DNA from 3 places in the Planococcus alkaliphilus genome. Region 3 is predicted to be linked to each of the others. Evidence: riboswitches for the same ligand, from Rfam matches in the RefSeq annotation. Region 3 holds a riboswitch; each other region holds the start of a gene.
The links. Region 3 has a riboswitch for thiamine pyrophosphate ahead of tenA (thiaminase II). Riboswitches for the same ligand answer to the same signal wherever they lie in the genome.
Positions count from the first base shown of each region.

Region 1: it holds a riboswitch for thiamine pyrophosphate, as region 3 does, so the genes downstream of both, AC2EXB_RS10850 (YkoF family thiamine/hydroxymethylpyrimidine-binding protein) here and tenA (thiaminase II) in region 3, are expected to answer to the same signal.
Region 2: it holds a riboswitch for thiamine pyrophosphate, as region 3 does, so the genes downstream of both, AC2EXB_RS18520 (peptide-methionine (S)-S-oxide reductase) here and tenA (thiaminase II) in region 3, are expected to answer to the same signal.

Region 1 is NZ_CM168060.1:2,017,333-2,024,956, reverse strand. Features, by position in the region: gene AC2EXB_RS10880 (AI-2E family transporter) at 1-393, shown strand, start outside; gene AC2EXB_RS10875 (sporulation protein) at 455-871, shown strand; gene AC2EXB_RS10870 (GNAT family N-acetyltransferase) at 938-1,762, shown strand; gene AC2EXB_RS10865 (energy-coupling factor transporter transmembrane component T family protein) at 1,971-2,723, opposite strand; gene AC2EXB_RS10860 (ABC transporter ATP-binding protein) at 2,704-4,140, opposite strand; gene AC2EXB_RS10855 (ECF transporter S component) at 4,127-4,708, opposite strand; gene AC2EXB_RS10850 (YkoF family thiamine/hydroxymethylpyrimidine-binding protein) at 4,710-5,300, opposite strand; TPP riboswitch at 5,390-5,495, opposite strand; gene AC2EXB_RS10845 (M48 family metallopeptidase) at 5,677-6,969, shown strand; gene AC2EXB_RS10840 (DUF4240 domain-containing protein) at 7,115-7,624, shown strand, end outside.
Region 2 is NZ_CM168060.1:3,543,368-3,550,991, forward strand. Features, by position in the region: gene AC2EXB_RS18505 (ABC transporter permease) at 52-1,086, shown strand; gene AC2EXB_RS18510 (ABC transporter ATP-binding protein) at 1,088-1,762, shown strand; T-box leader at 1,905-2,153, shown strand; partial or broken gene AC2EXB_RS18515 (branched-chain amino acid transport system II carrier protein) at 2,305-2,403, shown strand; partial or broken gene AC2EXB_RS18520 (peptide-methionine (S)-S-oxide reductase) at 2,434-2,559, opposite strand; TPP riboswitch at 2,879-2,980, opposite strand; gene pepD (beta-Ala-His dipeptidase) at 3,810-5,273, shown strand; gene AC2EXB_RS18530 (Hsp33 family molecular chaperone HslO) at 5,974-6,834, shown strand; partial or broken gene AC2EXB_RS18535 (MerR family DNA-binding transcriptional regulator) at 6,894-7,049, shown strand; gene AC2EXB_RS18540 (TipAS antibiotic-recognition domain-containing protein) at 7,077-7,622, shown strand.
Region 3 is NZ_CM168060.1:3,253,267-3,260,890, reverse strand. Features, by position in the region: gene AC2EXB_RS16980 (ABC transporter substrate-binding protein) at 1-771, opposite strand, end outside; gene AC2EXB_RS16975 (ABC transporter ATP-binding protein) at 1,013-2,155, shown strand; TPP riboswitch at 2,176-2,279, shown strand; gene tenA (thiaminase II) at 2,367-3,050, shown strand; gene thiM (hydroxyethylthiazole kinase) at 3,052-3,837, shown strand; gene thiD (bifunctional hydroxymethylpyrimidine kinase/phosphomethylpyrimidine kinase) at 3,834-4,670, shown strand; gene thiE (thiamine phosphate synthase) at 4,654-5,310, shown strand; gene thiW (energy coupling factor transporter S component ThiW) at 5,307-5,795, shown strand; gene AC2EXB_RS16945 (YkuS family protein) at 5,898-6,710, shown strand; gene AC2EXB_RS16940 (ISL3 family transposase) at 6,899-7,624, shown strand, end outside.

The DNA.
Region 1 (7,624 bases), 1.2 Mb from region 3:
GCATTATTGCTCGGGGTTCTTGCGATGGTCACGAGTGTGGTTCCGTATCTTGGGCCGGCAATCGCCATTACGCCTGCAGCGATTATCGCATTAGTCACTTCACCGTTCATGCTCGTGAAGCTTGCGATCGTCTGGACAGTGGTCCAGCTGGTGGAAGGCAATTTGATATCGCCGCAAGTCATGGGCAAAACAATGTTTATCCACCCGGTGACAATTATTTTTGTTTTGCTGACAGCAGGTTCTTTGTTCGGCATCGCCGGCGTTATTTTAGGGATACCGATGTATGCCTTGGTGCGTGTATTGGTATCGCATCTTTATAAACTGTTCAAACGGCGTTACAATCGCCATGAACCGGCTCTTGAAAATAAATACGATTACACCGAGTTGCATTAACAGTTTGAGAAATTAACGGCAGTGGTATAGAAAGATTATTAAGAGTTGGGGGTTTCCATGTATGAATTTCAAACAATTTTTATCTTCTATCGGCATTGGGTCGATGCAAATCGAAACCGTAGTTGAAAGGCCGCATCTAGACGAAGGCGAAACTTTGAATGGCACCGTCTATTTCACTGGCGGCGAAAGTGATCAGGACATCGACTTTATTGAACTGAATGTATTGAAACAGATTGAAGATTACCGGGAAGACAGCGATTTTGATATCATTGAAAAAACTGTCGCCAAGCAGACCTTGGAATTTGCAGGGTCTGTAAAGTCGAAAGAAACCGTCATGCAGCAATTTGAAATTGTTCCGGACGAGCGTTGGATTCTGGATACGCCGAAATCGAAATTGATCTTGCGGACGGTTGTCCATATCAAGAACGGCGTCAATGCCCAAGACGAAGATGAAATCACTTATGGGCTGCAAGAATAGCAAACTAAAACGAGCACTTGAATTGTTTCAACAATTCAAGTGCCTTTTTGATTGGAGAGATTGTGTATGGCAGCCGTTAATGATTTACACCTGGCAAAAGCGATAGAAGAATTGAAAATTGACGGAACAAAACAGTATATGGAGATCCAAAGGCAAAATACCTCCTTCTATAATGGGAATTATCTGTCTGCCGAAGGAAAAGGGGTTGTTTTTTACACACCGGATTATTGCTACGGCCTCGGTTTCGGTTTAGGTGAACCTGTTCAACGACCGGATCTTGAATCCGTGGAAGCGGAACTTGTCGCTCGAAATGTAGCGGCACATCTACACTTGGAAATTACTCCTTTTAGCGATGAAGCTTTTATTCACTTGTTGCAGAATAAGGGCTATACCTTCGATCATTTTCTGTCTGTTTGGGTATTGGACACGGCAAATTGGAAAGAAACCGCGCGGTTTGATCAAAATTCAACTTCAGAAATCCTAAAAGTGGACGATTATCATTCTTACGATTGGGCATGGACGGTAGCCCTTGGCATTTCACAGGACCATACAGTTACAGAAGAAGCAATGGAGTCGGTCCGCGCATTTTGGGAAGTGCCAGGCAATACAGCTTTTCTATTAAAAGAAGGGGCTGAGAACGTAGCGGGAGCCACTGTCGCCATCAAGGCGAACCTCGCAGAGCTGTTTTTAACCGCCACCATTAAACCATACAGGGGAAAAGGGTACCAAAATCGCTTAATTGAAGAACGCATCCGGTTCGCAAAAGCGGCGGGCTGTCAATTTATCACGGTGACGACCAAACCGGGAAATTCATCAGCACGCAATATGGAAAAGAACGGCTTTTCACTGATGTACCAGCGAGCCGTACTCAAAAGCCCGCCATTAATATAATGGGCGGGTTTTTGAGTGCAAATGTAGAAAATTACATAAGGAATTCAACTAAATAAACAACAAATAGCAAAGAGTCATCAAAGTTTTCCAATTCTATTCGAAAAATGGCTTTCCAAAATCACTTGTAATAAACTACATAAGGATTTTATTTAAAAACAAAACCCGCAACAAGAAAAAGAGAGCTTCAATAAAGAAGCCCTCAACAGAATTAAAACCAAAACCCGGCAGAGCAACTGATAATGAGCAGAAGAATAAAAATAGCCGTCATAGCTGCATCCACTTTTTGGAGTTTAATCACCTGGAAATATTCTGATCTTGCTTCGCCTGTAAATCCACGGGCTTCCATCGCGAAAGCGGAACGCTCTGCATTGCGGACAGCTCCGGCAAGCATCGGAATCAAGACTTTCCGCATGCCAAGCAAACGACGCAAGGCATTTTTTTCGACTTCAGCACCGCGGAGTCGATGAGCTTGCTGGATTTGGGTGAATTCATTTTTCATTACCGGAAGGAATTGATAGCCAACCAGAACGCCATACGCAAGTTTGGGCGACAGCTTCATCTGCTGCATCAAACTCATGATGAATTTCACAGGATCGGTCGTAAAAGCAAACATCAGCGATAAAGTAGAGAAGGCCATCACACGAAAAGCGAGCGACAGCGCAGTTTCCAATTGATCAGCAGTCACTTGAAATCCTAAGTATGACCAGATGACTTCGCCGCTTGTATCAGCAGCAAAAACGATGGCCGTCCATAAATAGCCGAATGCACCTAAAGCAAAAGGGAGCATAAACAAAGACCAGGTTTTCCAGTTCACTTTGCTCATGAAAACTTGCATAAGCAGAACGCCGATCCAGAAAAAGAACGGAGTCCATGGGTTGAAGAAAAAAGCGATGGCGAACATCGAAAGGGTCACCAGAACAAATTTCAGCGAAGGGTTCATGTCATGCAAAAGATTTTGCAAACTGTACAACTCCTTTCGGCGGAAGCAAATGGTGTTCAGCGAGCAAATCCGTATTTTTCCAAACTTCATGGGTAGGGTATTTTCCGGTCATTTTCCCGTCTTTTAACAGCAGGAGGGAATCGGCGAGACTTGCTGCAAATTCCATATCGTGCGTGACGATTAAGAACGTGGCGCCTTCGTCTGACCGTTCAGCAATCAGTCGATGCAACTCTAGAAGCGCAGCTGCGTCCTGGCCTGAAGTCGGTTCATCCATCAAAACAACCGTGCGCCGGTCGGCAAGCATCGCACCAGTTGCGACCCGGCGTTTTTGGCCATGACTGACTGAAAACGGATGGTCGTATTGGATTTCCTTCAAGCGCAGCCGGTCCATCAAATCTTCCAATTCGTCTGGAGTTGAAATGCCAGAAAACGCCAGTTCTTTCGCTACGGTTTTTTCTAAGAATAAATACTCAGGAGACTGCGGCACAAATCCGACTCCAGGTGATTGGATGCTCCCGGCATTAAGCGGGTATATTCCGCATAATGCCTTTAATAACGAAGATTTCCCACTGCCATTTGGCCCGGCAACGACCATGATTTCACCTTTATGGGCAGTAAATGATAGACCGGACAAGAGTTCTTTCCCATTGGCCTTTACTGCAATTCCTTCAGCCTTTAGAACGGTTTCTGAACCCATTGACGAAATCCGTTCAGGCAATGAAACTGGAGAACGGACACTGGCTATTTTGTCGCTGATAAAACAGCCAGAGGGATCCAATTGGATTTCCCGGCTGAAAAAAGAATCCCATAAGTCGAGCCGGTGCTCTACGGCAACAATTGTCAAATTCAAGTCTTGCTGCAAATGGTCTAGCCAGTGGATAAACTCTTTCGCAGTTACAGGATCCAAATGCGAGATCGGTTCGTCCAATAACAGCACTTCAGGTTCCATGACCAACGCACAAGCAGCTGCAATCCGCTGCTTCATACCGCCTGATAGGGATTGAATCACTTCATGGCGTAAGGCTGACAAACCAGTCAGCTCTAAAACTGCTGTGATTTTTGCGTTCATTTTCTCACGGGGAACATGCAAATTCTCCAGAGTAAAAGCCAGTTCTTCTTCAACCGTCGGCATGCAAAACTGGGAATCGGGATCCTGGAAGACGGTCGCGACCCGGCGGTTGATTTCACCCGGCGCATACGACTCAGCATCTTTCCCGAAAAGCCGGATGCTGCCTGTGAGCTCTCCATCGCAATTAAGCGGGTATAAGCGATTCAAGAGGTAAAGAAGCGTACTTTTCCCGCAGCCGCTTGGCCCTGAAATGACAACGCGTTCTCCGTTATGGATATCAAAGGAAATAGCAGACAAGGTCGGCTGTTCGTCGTCTGGAAAACGGAAGCCAATCTGTCTAAGTGAAAAAACGGCTTCATGCACGGGCATCACTTTTCTTCGAACGAGAAATGGCGTAGCCGCGAAGCGAACCCGTCGCAAGCAGGCCATCCGAAATGAATTTCCCGCCGATCCCAGCAATAATCATGCCGCTGAGCACACGCAAGGTAAACATCAAAGCGACAAAAGAAGGGTCGAGTGCTGCATAGCCTGAAATGAAATAGCCGTATACAAAACTGAAGACGGCGGAACCGGCGCCGGCAAGCATCAGCACAGCAACATTGAAATGCTTGTAGCCAGTTATGGCAAAAGCCGCTTCTGCGCCTAGGCCTTGTACAATGCCAGACAATAGGAGGCGGGGGCCGACCGCGTTCCCAAGCAGCACTTCAATCGCTGCAGCCATCGATTCCGATAACACCGCGGCTCCTGGTTTTCGGATGATGTTCATGCAAATGATCGAAACGATAAACCAGATCCCGAACATCCATTCATAGGCGAGCGGACCGATTACAGCCGCCCAAATGTTCGAAACGTGGACAAATACCAAATAAACGATGCCGAAGACAACCGCAAATAAAGACATTAACACGACTTCTTTTAATTTCCACGATGTCAGCATTTTATTTGCCTCCGTGTGATGGGCTATTGATGCTCATCGATACCGTCATGACGAGATGGCGATGCTCTTCTGAACGGGCATTTGTAAATGCTTCTTCATAAAAGGCAAAGACCTCATGAATATCGCCATGAATGCCGCTTGCGTAATGCATCGAATCATTAAAGACACCTTGTTCTTTTGCACGGTCCACTTCACGGTAAATAACCGCCATATAATCCGGGTTGTTCATTGGATATAGCGCAAATTGAGAAGAGACATATTGCTTGGTGGTATCTGTGTTCAACAATTCATCCGATTTTTCCAAATACACATCTCCCGCCGAGTCGCCGGGGCAGCCGATGGAAAAAGTGCCCGAAAGCGCGACATGTTCACCGGTTTTTGCCGCATGCAAAGCTAGTGCTTTTGCGACGTTGAAGACATGATTCTGTTTTCCGCGAATCACCGTAGAGACGTCGTCTGTATGCATCCAGACATTCGAAGTGTCTGTTTCATTCAGTGCCCCTTTGATGATTTTAATGAAATCGCCGGTCATCGGATGAAGCGAAAAGCGAAATCCGACAATCGGGCTAGTGCCGCATTGCAATGGTTCCATATTGAATTCCTCCTAAAAATGTGCACAAAAAAAGCCGCATCCGCGAAGATGCAGCCATAATCTACAAATAATTTCAAAAGGAATCATTTCAGAAATGCGCCGCACTTCCTCACGCAGGTCCTAACCTGATCGAGTTATAAGGGATTGAAGCTTGCGCTTGCATCTCAGCCATAATGGGCACCCCTAGTGCAGTAAACGGTATGCGGTTTTTGTGGGCCGGGTTTGCCCGGTTGAGTTCAGTGTAGCGGATATGGATAAGGAAGTAAAGCACCTAAATAACATAAGGCAGGATTCAAATACTTTGAATTCAAGTATTTCTTTCTGACTCCATGTGCTATTATATGTAAGTTATTCCATATTGAAGGGAAGAGGATCATTGGACAAATCTGCAATTCAGTCGAACAGAGAAACCATCTATTTCATCACTAGCTTGATTTTCAGTATCATCATTTATGTATTCGCCATCATTTCTGTCGTCGGCATTGCCATCGCCCTTATCATTTTTGCTTTTATGCTTTTTGCCAACGCCATGATGTTAGGATCCATACGCGGAAACGGCGTGCGGATCCACGAACGCCAATTTCCGGATGTCTACGAACGAGTGCAAATTCTTTCAAAAGAAATGGAACTCAAAAAAGTTCCAGAAGTTTTTGTCATTCAGTCGGAGGGTGCATTGAACGCCTTTGCGACCCGTTTTTTCGGCCGCGACATGGTCGTCTTATATTCAGAAGTGTTTGAACTGGCATGTGAGCAGGGCCAAGAAGAACTCGACTTCATCATCGCCCACGAACTGGCACATGTGAAACGACGCCATGTCTGGAAGAATCTTTTGATTGTGCCGGCAGGGTTTATTCCTTTCTTGAGCCAGGCCTACAGCCGTTCATGCGAATACACTTGCGACCGCCATGCAGCTTTCACGATCCAAAACGCTGCGGCTGCAAAACGCGCATTGACGCTTCTCGGCATCGGCAAGAAAATGTATAGCGAAGTCAATGAAGAAGCTTACCGCGAACAGATTTCATCCGAATCGAACGGCATCGTCTGGCTCAGCGAAGTGCTTTCGTCCCATCCGCTCCTGCCAAAACGCATTCAGGCAATCCAGCAGTTTGAAGGAAACGATGCCCCTATCTACACACAGAATACGGGAAGAATTGCCATTGGGGCAACACTGATTTTTGTGGGCATAACAGCTGTTTATTTCATTAGCATTGCGCTTTTTGCCGGTGGAACACTCGTCTACTCCCAATTTCTAAATGGGTTTGACGATGCGCTTTATGCTGAGGAGGATTTTTCGATTGATGGGCAGACGCCATTGATTGTTGCCGCAGCTGAGGGCGATTTAGCAGGTGCTGAAGAAGCTGTAGCTAATGGAGAAGATATTCATGCAGTCGATGCTGATGGAAGTTCCGCTTTAATGTATGCAGTTTTTAATGGTGATAACGAAATGGCTGCATACTTAATTGAAAATGGAGCAAACGTTAATTCCATGGATGATTATGACACCGCCATCGGGAATGCCGTCTATTATGGTGAATACGATACGGCTTTATTGCTTTTAGATTATGGCGCTGATCCGGAGCTTGAGGGCCCGGATGGGATGTCAGCCATGGATTATGCAGAAGCGTCATCCGAGGCGGAATTTGTCGAGTATTTGGAAACTGGATTTTAATGGGACGAAATTAAATTAAAAGAAATAAGTTCAAATCCGCCAATTCTTGGCGGATTTTTTTATTTTAGCACGATGGCCTTCTGACAAAACATGATAATATGGGTTAATATCATTCAGATTATATAAGGAACGATAGGAGAATTCCATGGAAAAATCACTCGTCTGCATCACCGCTTATTCAAACAAGTTTTGGAAGATCAAAGTGCAGGGAAATATGTTTATCGTCTCTTACGGAAAAATCGGAACGCAAGGCTCCATCAATACGAAAGAGTTTTCTTCAGAAGAACATTGCCTGCTAGAAGCGAATAAACTGATTCAGTCAAAGCTGAAAAAAGGCTACAGGGAACAGGAAGAGAATATTGGCCAAGCCAGGCAGATGACTGAGGCAGGGTTCTGGCAGTTAATCGATGCCGCTCATCAAAAAGGCGATTTCATGGAAGAACAGCTCGAGTGGCTCATTGAACAGCTAGCGAGAAAATCCATCAATGAAATCGTCCATTTTGATATTCAATTTAACCGTGTTTATCAAAAATCGTATACGTCCGATTTGTGGGCTGCAGCTTACATCATCATGGGCGGATGTTCAGACGATTCCTTCGATTATTTTCGGGCATGGCTCGTGTTCGCTGGGAAAGAAGTTTATGAACAAGCAATA
Region 2 (7,624 bases), 290 kb from region 3:
TTCATCTAAGCCCTTTAAACTGAGGTTAATAAAGAAATTGGAGGCTTACAGATGAACATGGCATGGAAAGAAATTAAAAAAAGCAAAGTGAAATTTATGATTCTGGGCTCAATCGTATTTCTCGTCAGTTTTTTGACGTTCATTATTTCGGGTCTTGCGAACGGGTTGTCCCAGGACAATGCCGCATTAATCAAAGATTTGCCGGATGGCCAATTCTATATGGATAAAGACGCGGAAGAAACGTATAATCTGTCGCTGATTGACCCTAATACCCAAGAAGCGGTCTTGAAGGAACAAGAAGGGGCTGCTGCGCTGTCCATTCAAATGGGATTCTTGAATGACGAAGCAGACAAACAGCGCAGTGTCGCGTTTGTCACTTCAACGGACTCGGAGTTGTTTGAAAACGTCCAAGCAGGTGAAATTATCCTGGACCGTTCTTTGGAAGATGAAGGATTAAAAGTCGGAGATACGCTGACCAACAATCAATTCAGCGGCGAATTTACTGTGAAGGGATTTGTCGATCAGCAAAAGTACAGCCATGCTCCAGTCGCTTTCATCAATATGGAGAACTACAAAGAGATGTACCGGGTAAATGAAATGCAATTGATATTTATTCCAGATGGAGACGAAACCCCAGTCATCGATGGGCTGCAATCGTTTTCGAACAGTGAGTTCCTCAATACGATTCCCAGTTATAGTGCAGAACAGCTATCCCTCAACATGATCGTCTGGTTTCTCGTTGTGATCAGTGGATTGTTATTCGCCATATTCTTCTACATGATGAATGTGCAAAAAATCGGATTGTATGGAATTCTGAAAGCAATCGGCGTGAAGACAAGTACGTTATTTAAAATGATGTGGACGCAGATGTTCTTTATCACCGTCATTGCACTGGCGTTGTCGATTGCGCTCAGCCAAAGTTTCAACTTTATCGCACCGGACGGCATGCCGTTCAGCTTAACCGCAGTGACCACGGTCCAATTGTCCATCGTATTCCTCGTCATCGGTTTTGTCGGCGCTACCCTGTCAGGCATCCAGATCAAAAAAGTCGAACCGCTGCAAGCGATTCAACAAGGAGAGGTGTAATATGACCATTTTCACGATCAATGAACTCAGAAAAACGTTTACAACCGGAGAAGTCTCAGAAGAAATATTAAAAGGGATTAACCTGACGCTGCAGCAAGGTGAAATTACCGCACTTGTCGGTGCTTCCGGATCCGGCAAAAGCACGTTGCTGACAATCGCCGCTGGGCTCCAGCCGGCTTCAGACGGAAAAATCCTGTTCAATGGACAGAATATGACGGATATGAACCAGGAGCAAATTCGAAGAATCAGGGCTCGTGACTTTGGCTTTGTCTTTCAGTCAGCGCACCTCGTCCCTTTTCTTACTGTAGAAGAACAGCTGGCTCTGATGCTCGAAGTAGCGGAAACGACGTTAAAAAAAGGGCAGCAACAAAAGGAAATTGCCGATATCCTGAAACTGATCGGCATGGAACATCGGAAATCGGCGTACCCCGCGTCTTTATCAGGCGGTGAACGACAACGGGTAGCGATTGCCCGGGCCATCATCCACAAGCCTCAGATGCTTTTTGCGGACGAACCGACGGCTAGCCTGGATTCAAAACGGTCAAAGGATGTCATGGAACTGATCCGCAATTTGACGAAAACGTTGAACATCACCACGTTGATGGTAACGCATGACGAGGAGATGCTGGCGTATGCCGACAGCGTCATTACAATGAAAGATGGTTTGGCCGAGTGACGTGTACGCTATTCTTTTTGTTTCCCGCTTAAGCAGTTGCAACAGTATAATACGAGAACCAAAAATTAGAAACTAATCTATCTCGAACCAATAAAATAGATTGACTTTTCCAATTAGCATTTGATAAGTTAAGTTGTATAAATAAGAATCTATGACGAGAAAGAGTAAGAGAAGATGACTGTTCCTCAGAGAGTCGGCGCCTGGTGGAAGCCGATGGACAGATCTTATCCGAAAATCATCTCCGAGATGCAAAGCTGAAATAGTAAGATTTGCCGGATTTCCTCCGTTATCGGGAAGATGTATGATTGTACGTCGACTAAGCGCCGGAATGTTTCTTTTGTATGGAACTTGCGGAATATGGGTGGTATCGCGAGCTAAACTCGTCCCTTTTTTAAGGGACGGGTTTTTTTATACAAAAAATTGAGTATGGCGGTAAAAAAATAGCAGTCACAGTTGTTTTGAGGCTGTAACAGCTAGAAATATGCAACTAAAATTCAGGAGGAATTATGATGAATCGAACCAATGTCGTATTTGCAGGATTTATGCTTTTTTCTTTATTTTTCGGGGCTAGAAATCTGATCTTCCCCCCTCTTCTCGGTTTGGAATCCGGAAGCAGCTTTGGACCAGCGATTACCGGTTTCCTTTTCACAGGTGTTCTATTGCCATTTATGGCCATTATGGCTGTTGCTTTGTCCGATGTTGGCTCTTCCTGCTTCTGTGAACTTGACGCCAGGTATAGTTTTTATAAAAGCCTGAACTCCCCATAAACATCCACCTGCTAAATAGATTACTTCCATTTATCGACGTTAAGCGATGATTGTTGATTTTCCCATAAATCGAAAGAGACTAGCCTATTCCTTAAAAGAAGTTTATCTTCGACTAGAGTTTTTAATTCCTCTGAAGATGGATAAATTCGATGCCAACATGAGTCCTGCCGCTGATATCTGCTAACTGCTCTGGCTCTGGCTCTTGCCTTCCTGTAGAGATAATATGCAACTTTTTAATTTCCATGTATTTTTTCCTTAACTCCCTCCCTAGTGCATAAAAAATACCCGGCAAGTAAAAAAAACCACTCCAGCGATGGAGTGGTTTTGATCATATTTTAGGAATAGATAAAATACATAGCAACCACTTCCCTACGCTAGTTTCAACTAGATCAGGTTCAAAGGGTCCGGATTGCTCCATCTCAGTCTTAAAAAGACTCCCCTAGTGTTTTTATATTCAATTCTCAGAATATCTAAAGTAAGGGTATCATTTCTCGTGAAATATATCCAGTTCATTCTGATTATTGTTAATTAAATACTATTAATCGTAAATGGATACTTATACGAACAAGAAGAAAAGAACTTCTTATATGGCCCCTTTTCTTCCAAGAACTGATGGCATGTATACTGCGTATCAGTCTAAACTTCTTTAATTATTCCTTTTAATAGAACACTTTATGTACTCCACCTCCCCTATTGCATTAGCACATTTGGCCTGATATTACTTCATCATCTTCTCATAATTATCAACAGAGGTTCTTATAAAATTTTATTGAAAAAATAACAGGACTCAATGGATTTATTTTTGAAAAAGCAATTTTGCGAAACCCTTTTGCATATGCTCCGATTCACGTGAGAAAATCTTGCATCCCACGAATTTAATTTGTTAGTTAAATGAGTGTATGACTAGCGTTGCCTAAACTGTGTCGGAGAATTCATCCTCCCCACTAATTCCTTCATCAAGCTTAAATATGTTTCCAGTTTTTCAATTTGATTTTTCTATTCTTCTCATTCAGTTCTTATCTCGTCTCTATATTATGAGAATTATGATCCAGTGGTTTGTATACCAAGAGAAGAATGTAAAAATGCAACCCATGGGCATCTATTGCCTTATTATCCTTAACCATCATAAAAATTTCCATACTTATAAGGGAACTAATAAAGACAAGGCTCCTACTCATTTGGATAGAGTTTGCCTGGAACTACTTCCTTTTTTGTCGGAATTGTAATAGCTTTAGTTGAAGTGACCATTTTGATTGGCTAAAAGAAGGAGGAGTTATTTCATGAGCAGCAGATTATTAGAAAGTATAGAACCTAAAGAAGTTTTTCGGTACTTCGAAGACTTGACCAGAATCCCGCGTTGTTCTGGAAAAGAAGAAAATGTGGTAGCTTACTTGATCGGTTTTGCCGAGCAACACGGATTTGATTGGTGGAAGGACGAAAAACTGAACATCGTCATTAAAAAACCTGCCACAAAAGGATACGAATCAAGACCAACTATCATCTTGCAAGCTCATACAGATATGGTGTGCGAAAAGGATAAAGAGACTGTGCACGATTTTGACACCGACCCGATAAAAATCGAAATCGAGGAAGACCGAATTATCGCAAAAGAAACAACGCTGGGCGCAGACGATGGAATAGGAGTTGCACTGGCATTGGCCCTCTTGGCCGATAAAGATGCAGAGCATCCGAATGTGGAATTAATATGCACTAGTGATGAAGAAAGGGGACTCGTCGGCGCCGAACACTTTGACATGGCAAAGATGGAAGGCGATGTGCTGATTAACTTGGATGCCAACGAGGAAGGGAAATTTGTTGTTGGCTGTGCAGGAGGCCCAGTCGTCAGAATTGAGGTCCCGTTAGAGAGAACAACCATTGTTCCAAACGGAATGACAGTATTGAATATAAGCATCCGCGGGTTGACAGGTGGTCATTCCGGAGAGGACATACACCGAGGACGGGTCAATTCCAACAAGCTGATGGCGAGAACCTTGGTGTCACTCAGCCATGAAGTAAACTACATGCTTGGAGACATAAGCGGCGGCATTCATTATAATGCAATCCCGCGGGAAACAGAAGCGGTAATTTTCGTGAATGCTCAAGAGAAACAAAAAGTAATTGAGACAGTTCTGTCCTACCGAACAACCTATAAAAACGAATATAGGGTGACAGAACCCGATATGGAAATCACAGTTCAAGAATGCCTGGACGGCCCGGACAATTTTCTATCTGATTTATCTAAGAAAAGACTTTTAGACTTTCTTTATCTCAGTCACAGCGGAATTGTCCGAATGGATGCGGAAATCGCTGGTGCTGTTGAGAGTTCGGTCAACTTGGGCACAATTCATTTAGAGAATGAGACTGCGGTCATCCAGATGATGACAAGAAGTTCTTTGGAAAGTGCTTACAAAGAGATTTACAATCAGATTGCCTATTTGACTGAGTGTGTGGGCGGGACAGTCCATATAATGGCGGATTGTCCGGAATGGGAATACAACCCATCTTCAGAGGTGAAAAAAGTCTTTCACAAGGTCTACCAGGAAATGTTCGGCAAAGCACCTGAATTCTTCATTTTGCATGCCGGTCTTGAATGTGGTGTGTTTGCTAAAAAAACAAACCGCCCGATGGATATGATTGCAGCTGGACCGACATCCAAAAATTTACATATGCCAGGGGAAAACCTCTCTATTTCTTCCGTCCAAAATTTCTGGAGATTCTTTAAAGAAGTTGTTAAGCATATATAAATGAATGACCCGACAACTTATTCATAGCTATAGAATGCTAAAAAGCAGCCTTCATGGCTGCTTTTCGTGTCTTTTTAGACGGAGACAGCGCTGCTTTATTCTTATTAGCAGCGATTTTATCAGTCTTGCTGAACCGGTCCTCTTCATGATGTTCGCATTTGTCCTATCTTCTAGCTTACTGGGGTTTCTACTTTTACATCTGTCGGCAAACTCAGGCCACTTAAAAAAGAGGGGATTTCATGGGCCTACCCCTTACAGAGATGGTCTATTTCTTTTCAAAATTGTACCTGCCCCATTGTTACAGAAGACTCAAGGTTTGGGATATGCTCTACCCTCAATCAGCGAAGCCCTGCCCACTGCTCCTAATCTTTCTACGCACTAACAATATATACGTTTAAATTTTTTTGCAAACCACTTGTCTTAAGGAATCCATTGTAATCCATAATAATAAAATTGTTCAAAAGTGGAGGTTTATTTATTAATAACAAACTAAAAGGATTCATGTAGTTGTTTAAGCAGGAGAGAACCTGCTCTTTGAGCAGCATAACTTTTTCTGTCCCTTCGAAGCAAGGGGCTTCCGATAATTGCTCATATGTTAACTAAAAATAAATATCGTAAAAATTTCATTTATTTCTTGAACCTTACGTAGGGTAATGTTTTATAGTAAAACTAGCTTACTTTTGCAAAGGGGGGAATCGTTATGCAAAATCTCATTGTTAAGGCATTAATTAATGAAGAACAGATTCGTCTATATTTTATTGATAATACCCAGCTGCTTCAAAATATCTTTGCTTTAAACCAGGAACTTCCTAGACCTCTTAAACTGATGTTGGGCAAAACGGTATCCGCGATGAGCATACTCTCTGGTACGCTCAAAGGGAACCAGCGAATGAGCCTCCAGATAACGTTGAGCAACTCTCACCATAAAATTTTTGCGGAAGCAGAAGCAAATGGAAATGTCAGAGGATACCTGAATGAGGAACTTTTGAGATCCTCTGAAATAGAAGAAAAGTCGATGCAAGACTTGATTGGACCTTCTGGGATGATCCGTGTCATAAAGGGTTCTGAGATGAATCAATTCACCAGCATTACCGATATGCCAAATCAAAATATCACGGATGATATCGCCAACTATTTTATCCAGAGTGATCAGACGCCGACCTATCTTTATTCCGACATTCAGTTGGATAATGGAGCTTCCCTTCTTTCCAGCCATGCACTATATGCACAACTACTTCCCGGTGCACCACCACAACTGCTTTCAGAAGTGAAAATGATTATAAAAGCAAATCCGGATATTTTCAGTAAACTAAACGCTGAAAAAGCGAGTGACAGCGAAGAAGCGTTAACCCAGTTGTTTGGAGATGCAAAAATCATCGGCCATAGCTCCTGTCAATTTTTCTGCGGGTGCAGTAAAGAAATGTTCTATGGCATGCTTTATTCATTGAGTGAAGAGGAAATCAAACGGAGCATTGAACGAAAGGAAGACATTGAAGCTTTTTGCCATATTTGCGGGAAAACCTACACGTTTGAGCAAAAGGAGATGCAGCAACTCTTCTAACTTCGAATTTCTCGGTTTTAGTTGGTGAATAGAAATGTTGTTAAATGGAGGCTAAGCGAATGAAGGAACATTGGAAAGTCGGAGAAGTTGCCGAATTGGCGGGTTTAACGATTCGAACTTTACGCTATTACGATCAAATCTGTTTATTTTCACCTTCTCAGTATACGGAGTCAGGGCATCGGCTTTACACAAAAGCAGATTTGGTACGCCTTCAGCCAATTTTGTCCTTAAAGCAGATGGGAATGTCATTAGAAGAAATACAACTTCTATTGTCTAATCCGGAGGAACAAACCGTTGCGGAGATTTTGCAAACCCAAATTTCTCGAGTCAAAAAAGAGATAGAGGTTCAGCAAAAACTAGTAGCGGAGTTGGAAAATGCGTTATCGGCTGCACGCAGCAATCGGACCATGTCTATTTCAGAACTTACAAAATTAATGGAGGCGCTGAAAATGAATAAGGAAAAATACTTTTCGAAGCAGCAATTGGATATCATGGAAAGCAGATATGAAAATGCCGACAAAAAACTTTTAAAGCAGGCAGAGCAAGAATTTAACGGTCTTATCAAGGAAATTCGTTTGGAAAAAGAAAAAGGCGCTTCTCCTACCGATCAAAAAGTACAGCATTTAGCGAAAAAATGGAATGACATCGTGAATACCTTTTCCGAAGACGATAGGACTTTCCGCAAGCAAGCCGAACATTTCCACGCCGAAAACCCGGGGAACGAACTGCAATATGAAATAGATGGCGAGCTATACCAATTTATCAATCAAGCTTTGAATCATAAGTGATT
Region 3 (7,624 bases):
GACAACATCTTCACCGATGCGCTCTTTCCACGATTTTAGCCAGTTCAGGACTTCGACATTCTTTTCCGTATTGATATTGACGGTTTCGGTATTATGATCCGGCCCGAAATAGTTTTCGCCATTGGCGTTCAAAAGCCAGACATCGTAGCCAACTCCCCATAATGGGTAAAAGCCGAGACGGTCGTAGCTATTGCCGTTTTTGATATCCAATTTCGCTGCATATTCTTCCAGTTCAGCCCATGTTTCCGGCGGATCTTCTGGATCCAGCCCCACTTCTTCGAAGGCATCTTTATTATAGAAAAGGACGCGTGTATCAGTATTAAAAGGGATTCCGTATGAATCGCCTTCGTGAAGTGTAGCATTCCAAAGTTCTGGGTAGAATTTCTCTGAGAAACTGTTATCGTAGAATTCCGATAAGTTCATTGCTTGTTGTTCCTGTCCGCGGATTGCTGTGGCATTAATATCGTTAATGACAACATCAGGAGGATTGCCGGCAGCAATCGCCGCTAATTCCTTCGTCCAGATATCTCCCCAAGGGCTATACGTGTGCTTGACTTCGATCTCATCCTGGGATGCGTTAAAATCTTCAACGATTTTATCGACAATCGGACGGCGGATTTCAGAACCCCAGAATGTCCAAAAATCTACAACCACTTTACCGTCTTCATTAACCGCTTCTTCATCATTATTGCTGGTCTTGAAGCCGGCGCAACCACTTAACATTAAAGCAAGGCCAACAAGCGCGATGATGAATATCTTCATGTTTTTCATCCGGTTTCACTCCTTTAAGTTTATAAATACTGCTTTATTTACCGTGAAATTACTTTGATTGTCGAAGTAATTAGGGGTACTCGACAGAATTATTTATACTCGAGCCTCCTTTCAAATTGAAGAAGCATAGAAGCTCCTTCTTGTGGGTAAGTATATAACAAGTTCTTCTGCTTTTCTATGTTGTATTTGTAATAAACAGAAAACTGTATATAATTAAGAAAAAGAAATGGGGAAATTGAAAATGGCAGAGATTTCAATTAAAAATCTGGGTAAAACTTATGACAACGGCGCAACAGCGGTAACAGACTTTAATCTTGAAATCCAAAATGAGGAGTTCATCGTCTTCGTTGGTCCTTCGGGCTGTGGGAAATCGACGACTTTGCGCATGATTGCTGGCCTCGAGGAGATAACGGAAGGCGAATTCTTCATCGATGGAAAACGGATGAATGAGGTCCAGCCGAAAGAGCGGGATATTGCCATGGTTTTTCAGAACTACGCTTTATATCCCCATATGACGGTCTTCGAAAACATGGCTTTTGGACTAAAATTGCGTAAGTTTAAGAAAGCGGATATCCGAAAGCGCGTAGAAGATGCGGCGGACATTCTTGGCTTGCGGGAATACTTGGATAGAAAACCGAAAGCTTTGTCAGGCGGGCAGCGGCAGCGGGTGGCGCTCGGGCGCGCAATTGTCAGGGATGCCAAGGTCTTCCTCATGGACGAGCCTCTTTCAAACTTGGATGCAAAACTGCGCGTCCAAATGCGGGCGGAAATTGCTAAGCTGCATCATCGGCTGAAAACTACGACCATTTATGTCACGCATGACCAGACCGAAGCGATGACGATGGCAACGCGCATTGTCATTATGAAGGACGGCCATATCCAGCAAGTCGGCAGCCCGAAAGAAGTCTACGATTTTCCAGCCAACCGTTTTGTTGGAGGCTTCATCGGGTCGCCGGCAATGAACTTTTTTGATGGACGATTGGAAAAAGGGGCATTTGTGTTGGGAGATCGGACAATTAGCATCCCGCGGGAAACCTTGGATGTTCTGAATAGCCGCGGGTATGAAGGCAAGCATCTGACACTGGGAATTCGGCCGGAACATATCCACGTCAACAGCGAAGATTTATCCGGACTCCCGGTCAGTGAGTTTGATGCGACAATCACCGTTTCCGAATTGACGGGTGCAGAAACCATTCTCTATGCCACTTATGCTGAACAGGAATTTATTGCGCGCGTTGAGGCAGATACCGCAATCGAGCCGGGCCATACAGCTCGCCTGGCTTTTGATATGTCGCATGCCCACTTTTTTGATACCGAGAATGGGATGCGCATCAAAGCTGAAAACTCAGATAAATCTTTTGCAGAAGTTGAATCTGTGCTATAGTGATTTCGACAACCAAATAAAACACCCACTAGGGGAGCCGGATATCGGCTGAGACGGGCATAAGCCCGGACCCTTTGAACCTGATCTGGATCATACCAGCGTAGGGAAGTGGCGAGAAGCATGCTATTTCTCTATCTTTCAATGCATACGCACACGCCGCTTTCCTTAACTGGAGAGTGGCGTTTTTATTTGCAAAAAAGGAGATGGCGAAATGAAATTTTGTGAAGAAGTCCGGTTGGAGTGCAATGGAGTATGGGAAGCAAGTTTTGAACATCCGTTTGTCAAAGGAATCGCAGACGCGACACTGCCTTTAGACATTTTTCGCTATTACGTTATGCAGGATGCCTATTACTTAACACATTTTGCAAAAGTACAGGCAATCGGTGCGGTAAAAGCCAAAGATTTAGAAACGACCAAACGCTTCGCATTTCATGCCGAGCATACTTGTGCGGCTGAAATGGCTTTGCACGAATCATTCATGAAACTTCTTGGAGTGACCGAAGAGGATTGGGATGAATTTGAACCATCGCCGAATGCTTACGCGTATGTATCGCATATGTACCGCTCGGCTGAAGGGGATTTGGCGGACGTCCTCGCTTCAATTCTTCCTTGTTACTGGCTTTATCAGGAAATCGGCGACCGGCTTAAAGAAGCGAAGCCGGATCATCCAATCTACAGCCGCTGGATCGAAACTTATGGCGGAGAGGAATTTGCGGCACTTGTAAACGAACAGATCGAGCGGATGGACCTTCTCGCAGAAGGACTAACCGAAACACGGCGCAAAGAACTGAAGGACCGTTTCCGCAGAAGCAGCTATTACGAATGGAATTTTTGGGAACAAGCTTGGACGATGCAGACATGGACGGTAAAGCCATACACGAAGGTGGGTGTTTAAAGTGAGTGAGAAATTGCGCGCTGAAAATCCGATTGTCCACTGCATTACGAATCACGTCGTTTCAAACTTCCAGGCCAATGGATTGCTTGCCATTGGGGCTTCTCCGATCATGGGCGAAGCGCCGGAAGAAGCCGCTGAACTTGCGGCAATTGCTGGAGCCGTGTCACTCAATATTGGAACCTTGAACGTACAAACTTTGGAAAGCATGCTCATTGCCGGAAAGACAGCGAATCAATTGGGCCGCCCAGTCGTACTGGATCCTGTAGGTGTAGGAGCGACAGCTTTCAGAGCAGCTGCGGCGAAAAGAATTTTAACGGAAGTGAATATTGCCGTGTTGCGCTGCAATGCAGGCGAGCTTGCCGCGATTTGCGGAACCGAATGGCAAGGGAAAGGCGTCGATGCCGGCAGCGGTGAAGCGGATATGAAGCAGCTGGCAGTCGAAGCTGCAGGCAGGCTCGGTCTGGTTGTAGCCGTAACAGGTTCAATTGATATTCTTACGGATGGCAAAGAAATCGTGGAAATTCCTTTTGGGCATCCGCTCATGTCGGCGATTACCGGATCTGGCTGCCTGCTAAGTGCAGTGGTTGCTGCCTATCTAGCCGTTTATCCGGATAATATTTTAAGTGCTGCCGCAGAAGCCTTGCGTTTTTACGGGAAAGCAGGGGAACGAGCAAGCCACTCAGCTCCCGAGCCTGGCAGTTTTCAAATCGAATTCCTGAACCAATTGTCCCGAACTGGGAAAGGCGATAACGAATTGCCCGCCGGAAAGGAGCTGCAGCAAAAATGATTCCACAAGTATTAACCATTGCCGGATCGGATTCCGGAGGAGGCGCAGGAATTCAAGCGGACATTAAAACATTCCAGGAACTCGGAGTTTATTCGACTTCTGTTCTGACGGCCGTGACCGCTCAGAATACGCTAGGCGTTGCCGCTATTTACCCAATGTCAAGAGAAGCCGTTCGGACTCAATTGCAGGCTGTCGGAAAGGATTTTCAGCTAGCGGCATTGAAAACCGGAATGTTATTTAATGAAGAAATCATTGAAGAAACGGCCAAGTGGATTCGGCATTTCAATTGGCGGCAGCTGGTCGTCGACCCGGTCATGATTGCAAAAGGCGGAGCGAATTTATTGCGCGCAGAAGCAGGGGCTGCACTGAAAAAGGAATTGCTGCCTATAGCTGCCGTAGTGACGCCGAATATACCCGAAGCGGAAGTCTTGAGCGGTATCGACATCATTGACTCCAAGTCACGGAAACTGGCGGCGCAAAAGATTCTGTCGTATGGCTCCGAGTCGGTCATCATCAAAGGAGGCCATGGCAAGGACGAATATGTCGCAGAAGATTTCTTTCTTCATCAGGACGGGGAAGAGCTGCTGTTCCGGTCGCCTCGGATTGCGACAGTGCAAACACATGGAACCGGCTGTACCTTTTCAGCAGCGCTGACTGCGGAACTGGCAAAAGGAAAATCGCTTAAAGACGCGGTTTACACGGCTAAACAATTTATCCATGCAGCTTTGAGCAGTGAATTGAATATCGGAGCTGGGCACGGGCCAACCAATCACGCCGCCTACCGGAAATATATGAACGAAAGAAGGGAAATGAATTATGTCGAAATTCAGTGAAGGACCGGTCGTTTATTTTATTCTTGGAACGGAGAATGCGGGAGGAAAAGATCCATTAGCAGTTTTGGAAGAGGCTTTAAAAGCCGGCATCGATTATTTTCAGTTGCGTGAGAAAGGGCCCAATGCGTTAAAGGGCGCGGAGTTGCTGAAATTTGCGCTCGACTGTAAAGAGTTGTGCCAGCACTACCAAACCCCTCTCCTTGTCAATGACGATATAGAGCTAGCCTGGACAATTGGCGCAGACGGCATCCATATCGGCCAGGACGACGCACCAGCTGCAGCGGTTCGCAAAATTTTGGGTGCTGACAAACTGCTCGGCATTTCGGTGCATTCCTTGGAGGAGGCAAAACAGGCAGTAGAAAGCGGAGCGGATTATGTCGGCATGGGACCTGTATTTGCGACTTCAACAAAGGCTGATGCGAAACCACCAGCTGGAGTGGCAGGCATCCAAACGGTTAAGGAAGCTTATCCGAACCTGCCGATTGTCGGGATTGGCGGAATCAGTTCTGAAAATGCTGCCGCCGTTTGGAAGGCAGGGGCTTTGGGAGTTGCGGTCATCACCGCTATTTCACATGCCGCTGATATTGCAGCAGAAGTATCAGCCTTAAGAGATTCAGCGATGGAAGGTGCCCATAAATGAAAACGAGAAAATTGGTCATCCTTGCCATGCTTTCGGCAATAAGCGTGGCAGGTTCTGCATTTGTTTCTTTCCCAGCCGGCATTGCACGCGCCTATCCGATCCAACATGCAGTGAACGTGATCACGGCAGTTATTTTCGGACCTGCCGCTGCAGTATTAGTGGCTTTCCTGACAGCAATCGTCCGGGTTATGACAGGCACCGGCTCGCTGCTTGCTTTTCCAGGTGGCATGATCGGTGCGTTGCTTGCCGGGTTGCTTTATATGAAATTCGGCAAAGTTTGGGCGGCGGCACTCGGGGAAGTGGTCGGCACCGGCATTCTCGCCGCACTCATTGCAGTTCCTTACGCCAAATTATTGATGGGCACAGAAGCGGCAGCGCTGTTCTTCATGCCGCCATTTCTCGTCTCCAGCCTATCCGGAGCTATTCTTGGGGCAGTGATTGTTCGCCGTCTAGTTATGAGCCAAGCGAAATTACCCTTATATTAAAAATGTTTCATTCTTGCTACTGCGTTTATCCAATCGATAAAGAGGGGAAATAAAACACTATAAGCAAAATTGAGACAAATTTGAAAAGGGAGTGGACAAAAGATGGTGAAAATTGCAGTAGAAGAACCGTTTGTATCCGTAAAAAATGCATTAGAACAAAAAGGCTATAAAGCGGAAATGTTGACCGACAAGACAGATTCAATGGACTACGATTGCGTAGTCGTCCGTGATCAAGAGGATTTAGCTGATTTTCACATGAATGTCCCTCTTGTTGATGCAAGAGGCCGCACTTTGCAGGAAATCGTTGAGGAAGTGGAAGAACGCTTAGTGCGGACCGGGAAAATTGATCAACCCTTGTCGCAAACTGGGGGCAAAGGGGGCGTCGGCAGCTCTGCATTTATCAAGGGAGCGGCTACAGGCGCCATTATTGGTGCAGCAGCCGGCCTCCTATTGACACCGAAAAGCGGCAAAGAGATGCAGGCAGTGGTAAAAGATAAAACTTCCGGCTCTTCGCAAAAACTTTCCGATACCGCTGGCAAAACGAAAGAAAAATTGAGCGGCACAGTCGACCAAGTAAAAGACAAAGTCGGCCAAGTTAAAGAAAAAGCTTCCGGTGCGACAGATGCAACAAAAGGCAAAGTCGATGAGCTGAAAGCGAAGCGTACGGAGAAAAAAGAAGAAAAAGAATTGAAGAAGCAGGAAAAAGTCGTCATCAAAGAAGCGAAAGCAGAAGAAAAAGCGAAAAAAGAACACGAAAAAGCAGAGAAGCAAGTTGAAAAAGAAGTGAAGAAAGCCGAAAAAGAAGCCAACCAAGATAAAGGCAAAACACAGGTAGTGGAATTAGGCGATGCCGATATCACGCAAAACGATTCAGGCAGCGCAACCATTACACCGAAGAATAAAGATAATAAATAATATGAGAACGGCTCAAGCCCCCTTTTTGAAAAGGGGCTTGAGCTGTTTTTTTATTTTATGCAACTTCAAATTTTCGGTTCTACACTAATTGTTGGGGTGTTGAAACAATTCGGCCCAAAAAAAGACACGCAATCTCCAAATTCTTTTATACTTGAAATGTCGAATAACAAGTAAAGAAGAGGAGATGCGTGCACTTGAATTTTACCATGAAATTTCCCGGATTAGAAGATGTGAAAATAACGAAAATGGAACAAGTGGAGGACCGTGTGGCGCTACATGTGGAGTTGGAGGTGGGGGCCCAAAGCTGTCCGCGCTGCCAGGAAAAGACCCGGCGTGTCCACGATTACCGCATCCAAAAGATTAAGCACCTGAAATGGTTTGAACGGCTGACCTACCTGTTTTACAAGAAAAGACGTTATGCTTGCGGGGCGTGTGGCAAGAAATTTGCCGAGAAGAATTCATTCATCGATCGCTATCAACGGTTCTCAAAAGAGTGGAACCAAGCGGTTCATGTGCGCAGCGTCAAGGCGAAAACGTTCAAGGAAGTGGCCGGACAATACGGCGCTTCCGCTTCGACCATCGTTCGGCGTTTCGATCTGGTGGCGCTCCAGGAAGTTACTGAAACCGCAAAATTACCGCGTGTGATCGCCATCGACGAATACAAAGGCGACACCCGTGAAGGAAAGTACCAACTGATTATCGCCGATGGCGAAACGAGAGAACCGATCGATATCCTGCCCAACCGGAAAAAAGAGACGATCAAACAGTATCTCCAACAGCACGGAGCTGCGGTGGAAATCGTCGTCATGGACATGAGCCATTCCTTTAAAGCCGCGGTCAAAAAAGCACTCGGCAAACCGGTGATCATCGCCGATCGCTTCCACTTCTGCCGGTACATTTACTGGGCGCTGGAC